Regions from separate parts of the Nonomuraea sp. NPDC050790 genome, predicted to be linked through region 2. Evidence: riboswitches for the same ligand, from Rfam matches in the RefSeq annotation. Region 2 holds a riboswitch; the other holds the start of a gene.
What was found. Region 2 has a riboswitch for S-adenosylmethionine ahead of ACIBEJ_RS42920 (aminotransferase class V-fold PLP-dependent enzyme). Riboswitches for the same ligand answer to the same signal wherever they lie in the genome.
Positions count from the first base shown of each region.

Region 1: another riboswitch for S-adenosylmethionine. It lies ahead of thrC (threonine synthase); the one in region 2 lies ahead of ACIBEJ_RS42920 (aminotransferase class V-fold PLP-dependent enzyme).

Region 1 covers NZ_JBITGF010000023.1:957-4,356, reverse strand. Annotated here, with positions in the region: gene ACIBEJ_RS51995 (trehalose-6-phosphate synthase) at 1-1,136, opposite strand, end outside; gene ACIBEJ_RS51990 (RNA polymerase sigma factor) at 1,167-1,721, shown strand; SAM riboswitch class I at 1,801-1,940, shown strand; gene thrC (threonine synthase) at 1,954-3,183, shown strand; gene ACIBEJ_RS51980 (MoaD/ThiS family protein) at 3,199-3,400, shown strand, end outside.
Region 2 covers NZ_JBITGF010000011.1:69,581-72,980, reverse strand. Annotated here, with positions in the region: gene ACIBEJ_RS42930 (cytochrome P450) at 1-437, opposite strand, end outside; gene ACIBEJ_RS42925 (TerC family protein) at 447-1,196, opposite strand; SAM riboswitch class IV at 1,390-1,505, shown strand; gene ACIBEJ_RS42920 (aminotransferase class V-fold PLP-dependent enzyme) at 1,550-2,851, shown strand; gene ACIBEJ_RS42915 (DoxX family protein) at 2,957-3,400, opposite strand, start outside.

The DNA of each region.
Region 1 (3,400 bases), on a different contig from region 2:
ACCAGCAGCACGTCGGCCATCCGGTAGGCGGCCAGGCTGCGCGCGTAGTCGTCGTTGACGTTGAGTATCAGCGGGTCCCAGTCCTCGGTGGCGTACTCGTCCTCGATCTCCTTGGCGCAGCGCTGCACGGCCGCGGTGTACTCGCGGTACTCCGGCAGGTCGTGGCGGCTCGGGTAGGCGAAGGCCAGGTGCACCACGCGGCCGTGCCATTCCGGGTGCGCGGCCAGGAACTCGCGGTAGGCCATCAGCCCGCGCACGATGTTCTTCGACAGCTCGGTGCGGTCGATGCGGACGATCAGCTTCCGGTCGCCGACCTGATCGCGCAGCACCGCCATGTTCGACTCCACGTCCGGCTCGCAGGCCCGCCGCCAGAGCTGCTCGCCGTCGACGCCGAGCGGGTGCACGCCGATCCTGGTCGTGCGGCCCTCGTGGGTGACGCCGCGCGCGTCCGCCCGCGCGCCCAGCAGGGCCACGCAGCAGTCGGTGAACGCCCGCGCCCACCGCTCGGTGAGGAACCCGGCGTGATCGGCGCCCAGGATGCCCTCCAGGACCTCGCGGGCCACCTCGTCGGGCAGCAGCGCGAAGTACTCCGGCGGGGCCCACGGGGTGTGGCTGAAATGGGCGATGCGCAGGTCGGGGCGCTCGGCGCGGAGCATCGCGGGGGTGAGCGTCAGGTGGTAGTCCTGGACCATCACCCGCGCCTCGTGCCCGGCCTCCTCGGCCAGGGCCAGCGCGAAGGCGCCGTTGTAGTCGCGGTAGGACTCCCACTCGCGCTGGAACCTGGTGCCGAAGTGCGGGGCGTTGGGGATGTCGTAGAGCAGATGGTTGACGAACCACAGCGTGGAGTTGGCCACGGCGTTGTAGGCGCGGTGGAAGGTCGCGGGGGCGATGTCCAGCATGCGCAGCGCGCCGGTGTCGTAGCCGGCCTGGTCGAGGCGGCCGCCGGGGGCCTGCCGTACGGCGCTGCGGTCGCCGTCGGAAAGGGCCGCGCAGACCCACAGCACGCCTTCGTCCTTCGCCACGCCGGAAAGTCCGGATACCAGGCCGCCGCCACCGCGTTTCATGGTGAGAACGCCGTCGTCGGAGACGGTGAACGAGACAGGACCGCGGTTCGAGGCGACCAGGACGCTGTTCATTTAACTATCCTCCGCTCATAGGATCCCGCTATGGCGCTTGATGAGCTAACCGAGGAACTGGCCCGCTCCGCAGCCGCTGGAGATCATCGCGCACTCGGCGAGCTCTTGCGGCGGATCGAGCCGGACGTACTACGGCACTGCGCGCGAATCTTGCCCTATCACCAGGACGCGGAGGAGGCCTGCCAGGACACTCTTCTGGCCGTCGCGCGCAACATCGGGCGATTCGAGGGCCGGGCGCGGTTCAGCACGTGGCTGCACATCGTGACGGCCAACTGCGCCCGCACGACCTACCGCTCGCTGAAGCGCAGGGCGGCCGAGCAGAGCTCCGACGAGCTGCCCACGCAGAAGCCGGACGTGGCCAGGGTGAGCGTGATCGCGGGCTCGCGCCTGGACCTGCTCGACGCGATGGAGTCGCTGGAGGCGTCCAAGCCCGACCTGGCGCAGGCGCTGGTGCTGCGCGACATCGTCCAGCTCGACTACAACGAGGTGGCCGAGCAGCTGGGCATCCCGCTCGGCACCGCGAAATCCCGCATCCACCAGGCGCGCAAGTACGTGCAGGGGGTGCTCGGGGAGGACTATCGATGAGACGGATGGTCTCACTGGTCGAGACGGGTGGTCAACCGATCGTCTTGACCAGGTAGAGTCCATTCCGACAACTACATATTGCTCATCCAGAGGGGTGGAGGGACCGGCCCTGCGAAGCCCCGGCAACCCTCCCGGATTGTGACTCGCACCCGCGAGGCCGACCGGGACAAGGTGCCAATTCCGGTCTGCGGTCAAGGTGGCCGCGGGCGAAGATGAGGGAAGGCCTCGCTTCATGTCGCTTGACTTCGGTCCTGCTGTAGCTCTCTCCTGCCGCGAGTGCGGCACCCGCTATGACCTCGGCCCCAGTTTCGCGTGTCTGGAGTGTTTCGGGCCACTCGAAGTGGCCTATGACTTCGGTACGGTGACCCGCTCGCGCATCGAGTCCGGTCCGACCAACATCTGGCGTTACCAGGCGCTCCTGCCCGTCCCCGTCGACGTGGCCGCCAAGCAGAACATGAACCCCGGCTGGACCAAGCTGGTCAAGGCCGGCAACCTCGGCCGGGCGCTCGGCATCAGGTCGCTGCACATCAAGGACGACTCCGGCAACCCCACCCACTCCTTCAAGGACCGGGTGGTGGCCATCGCCGTCGAGGCGGCCCGCAACTTCGGCTTCCACACCCTGTCCTGCTCCTCCACCGGCAACCTGGCCGGCGCGGTCACCGCCGCCGCGGCCAGGGCCGGGCTCGACGCGTGCGTGTTCATCCCCGCCGACCTGGAGCAGGCCAAGATCGCCATGGCCCGCGTGTTCGGCGGCAAGCTCATCGGCATCGAGGGCACCTACGACGAGGTCAACCGCTTCTGCTCCGAGCTCATCGGCGACCCGCTGGGCGACAAGTGGGGCTTCGTCAACGTGAACCTGCGGCCCTACTACGCCGAGGGGTCCAAGACGCTGGCCTACGAGATCGCCGAGCAGCTCGGCTGGAAGCTGCCCGAGCAGATCGTCATCCCGATCGCCTCCGGCTCCCAGCTCACGAAGATCGACAAGGGCTTCAAGGAGCTCGTGGCGCTCGGGCTGGTCGAGGACACGCCGTACAAGGTGTTCGGGGCCCAGGCGCTCGGGTGCTCGCCGGTGTCGGCGGCGTATAAGGCGGGGCACGACGTGGTCCAGCCGGTCAAGCCGGACACCATCGCCAAGTCGCTGGCCATCGGGAACCCGGCTGACGGGCCCTACGTGCTCGACATCGCCCGCCGTACGGGAGGGGCGGTGGAGGACGTCACCGACGCCGAGATCGTCGCGGCCATCAAGCTCCTGGCGTCCACGGAGGGCATCTTCGCCGAGACCGCGGGCGGCGTCACCGTGGGCGTGCTCAAGAAGCTGGTGGAAAACGGCACGCTGGATCCCGAGGCGGAAACAGTGGTGCTGAACACCGGCGACGGCCTCAAGACCCTTGACGCGGTGTCGTCGATCGCCGAACCCACCGCTGTCATCCGGCCCTCTCTCGACGCGTTCCGCGCCATCTGAAAGGAAGTTTTAGGCATGAGCGTATCTGTGCGGATTCCCACCATTCTGCGCACCTACACGGGGGGTAACGCGGAGGTCAGTGGCGACGGTGCGACGCTGCGCGAGGTCCTTCAGAAGCTGGACAGCGACTACCCGGGGATCGGCGCCCGAATTCTCGATGAATCGGGCAAGATTCGGCGTTTTGTCAACGTTTACGTTGGGCAAGAGGACGTCCGAT
Region 2 (3,400 bases):
ACCGGCAGCGGCTCCGCCACCTCGGCGAGCAGGTCGCCGCCGCCCTTGGCCACGAAGGCGTCCACCAGCCCGGCCGCGATCGCCTGGACGCGGGGCCGTAGCGACTCGACCATCCGCGGGGTGAACGCCTTGGAGACCAGGCGGCGCAGCCGGGTGTGGACGGGCGGCTCCACGTCGAGCATGCCCGCGTTGACCACCCGCCAGAACGGCTCCTGGAAGTCTGGCGGCGCCTCCTGCCCGAACTCCTCGTGCGAGGCGACGTGCAGGTAGGAGCGGCCGAGCCGGCGATCGCGCAGCAGCGCGTTGACGTCGGCGTGACGCGAGACCAGCCACTGGCCGGTCGGCTCGAAGAAGCTAACCGGCGCCTCGCGCCTCAGCTCGGCGTAGACGTCATACGGATGAGCGACGAAATCCGGATTCCAGGGGTCAAAGCGCACCACTTCATCCTACGAGCTGCTGTCCTGGGCTTTCTCCTGGTCGGACTGCTTGGCGTGCCTGCTGCGCATCCTGATGTTGAGCAGCTCGACGATGACCGAGAAGGCCATCGCGAAGTAGATGTAGCCCTTGGAGATGTGCTGGTCAAAGCCCTCCGCGAGCAGCACGACGCCGATCAGCACGAGGAAGGACAGGGCCAGCATCTTGATGCTCGGGTGCTTGTCCACGAAGCGGCTGATCGGGCCGGAGGCGAACAGCATCACCAGCACCGACACGATCACCGCCGCGACCATGACGCCCAGCTCGTTCACCATGCCGACCGCGGTGATGACCGAGTCGAGCGAGAAGACGATGTCCAGGATCATGATCTGCACGATCACCGAGGCGAACGAGGCGACCTTGCGCGGCTTGCCGTCGTCGCCCTTCAGCTCCATGTTGTGGCCGATCTCGGTGACGCTCTTGGCCAGCAGGAACAGGCCACCGAGGATGAGGATCAGGTCACGTCCTGATATTTCATGACCGAAGACCGCGAACAGCGGCTCGGTCAGCTTGACCACCCAGGACAGCGCCAGCAGCAGGAGCAGGCGGCTGATGAGCGCGGCGGCCAGTCCGAGCACCCGGGCCCGGTCACGCTGATGCTCAGGGAGTTTCCCGGCGAGGATCGAGATGAAGATGATGTTGTCGATCCCAAGGACGATCTCCAGGGCGACCAGGGTGAAGAACCCGATCCAGATCTCCGGGTTGCTTACCCAGTCCCACATCTGTCCACCTCCGCTGTCGGAAACTATCTCCCGGTACCAACGACCTAACCCCCGCAGAAGTTCACGATCCTGCTTAGTAGTTCGGATATGACCGTGGCCTGGGATGATCCACCCGCGCGTCATGGTCAACGAAGGGTCGTAGCGGTAAGGGGTTGTCATTTGTGGCCGGGTGTCGCTTATAGTGCTCCGTGTAGGTCATGAGTGCCAGCGACAAGCCCCGGCTAGCTGGCCGGCAACCCTCGCGTCCGCGGCGGGGTGCCCCGGGTGAGGACCTGGTCCGTCACGAGGTGTGGCGGGCAAGCGCGGGCTCCGTGGCGATTCCAGGGGTCCCGACCGACCCCAGGAGGTTCGCCGTGTCCACTCTGACGATCTTCAGCTCCGTTCCGGCCCAGGCCGAGGAGCAGCAGCAGCCCCAGCAGGGCGCCGCCCGCGCCATCCCGGCCGTGCTCGGCGCCGACCTGGAGGTCCCGGTCAAGGGCGGCCGGCTGGTCGGATACGCCAACCTCGACTACGCCGCCAGCGCCCCCTGTCTGGAGCCGGTCAGCGCCGCCGTCAACGCCGCGCTCCCGGCCTACTCCAGCGTGCACCGCGGCGCCGGTTACGCCTCCCAGCTCACCACCGCCCGCTACGAGCAGGCCCGCCACACCGTCCGCGCCTTCGCCGGCGCCCGCCCCGACGACGCGGTCGTCTTCACCCGCAACACCACCGACGCCACGAACCTGCTGGCCGGCGTCCTGCCCGCGGGCACCACCACGGTGGTCTTCGACAGCGAGCACCACGCCTCGCTGCTCCCCTGGAACAAGACGGTACGGCTGGCGCCCCCCGCCTTCCCCGGCGAGGCCGTCCGCCAGGCCGACGAGGCCCTCGCCGCCATCGACGGCCCCAAGCTGCTCGTCGTCACCGCCGCCTCCAACGTCACCGGCGAGCTGTGGCCCATCGCCGCCCTGGCCCACATCGCCCACCGGCACGGCGCCCGCATCCTGGTCGACGCCGCGCAGCTCGTCCCGCACCGCCAGCTCAACCTGACCGCCCTCGACCTGGACTACGTCGTCTTCTCCGGCCACAAGCTGTACGCGCCCTTCGGCGCCGGTGTGCTGATCGGGCGGCGGGACTGGCTGGCGGACGGCGAGCCGTACCTGAAGGGCGGCGGGGCGGTGAAGTCGGTCGGCGCGGACGAGGAGTCCACCGAGTGGCACGACGACCCCGAGCCCCGGCACGAGGCCGGCACCCCGAACGTGATCGGCGCGATCGCGCTGGCGGCGGCGTGCGACGCGCTGAGCGCGACCGGCTGGGCGCCGCTGGTCATCGAGGAGGAGCGGCTGATCGCGCGGCTCCGTGACGGGCTGGCCTCGGTCGAGGGCGTGCGGGAGCTGTCACTGTGGGGCCCCGACCACCCGCGCGTGGGCATCGTCTCCTTCGTCGTGGACGGCTACAGCGCGCGCGAGGTCGCCGAGGCGCTGTCCGGCGAGTACGGCATCGGCGTGCGGGACGGCAAGTTCTGCGCGCACCCGTTCGTGCGGCACCTCCTGGGCACCGCGGACGGCGGCTGCGAGGACGGGACGGCGTCGGCCGTGCGCGCCTCGATCGGCATCGGCACCACGGACGAGCACGTGGACCGGCTCATCACCGCACTGCGCGACCTCACCTCTCGCTAGGCGCCACGTCCCGGCAGGCATCACGTCCCGGCAGGCATCACGTCCCGGCAGGCATCACGTCCCGGCAGGCATCACGTCCCGGCAGGCGTCACGTCCCGGCAGGCGTCACTCCGGCGGTTTCCTCCTCGGCTGGTCGTCGGACATCAGCGCGTCGAGCGCCTTCATGTCGTCGTCGCTCAGGTTCGCGCCGCTGCCCGTCGCGGGCGGCGTCGTGCCTGTCGCGCGCGGCGTCGTGCCCGTCGCGGGCGGCGCGGGCGGCGACGTGGGCGGTGCGGGCGGCGGTGTGGACTGGCGTGGCACGTCGGCGCGCGGCTCGGTCCCGGCCGGAGTCGGCGGAGTCCCGTTCTGGGTCGGAGCCCCGTTCTGGGCTGGGTGGATTCCGTTCTGGGGTGGTTCGGTGTGCGGCGTCTCGCGGACCGTGCGGACGTTCGTGGGCATGGTCGTGGTCGTGCCGCTCCCGGTCGACTCCGGCAGCGTCTGGTCGGCCGCGCGCCTCCTGAGCACCGTTCTGATGATGCCGTCGGCGCTGATCCGCCCCGCCCCCGCGGC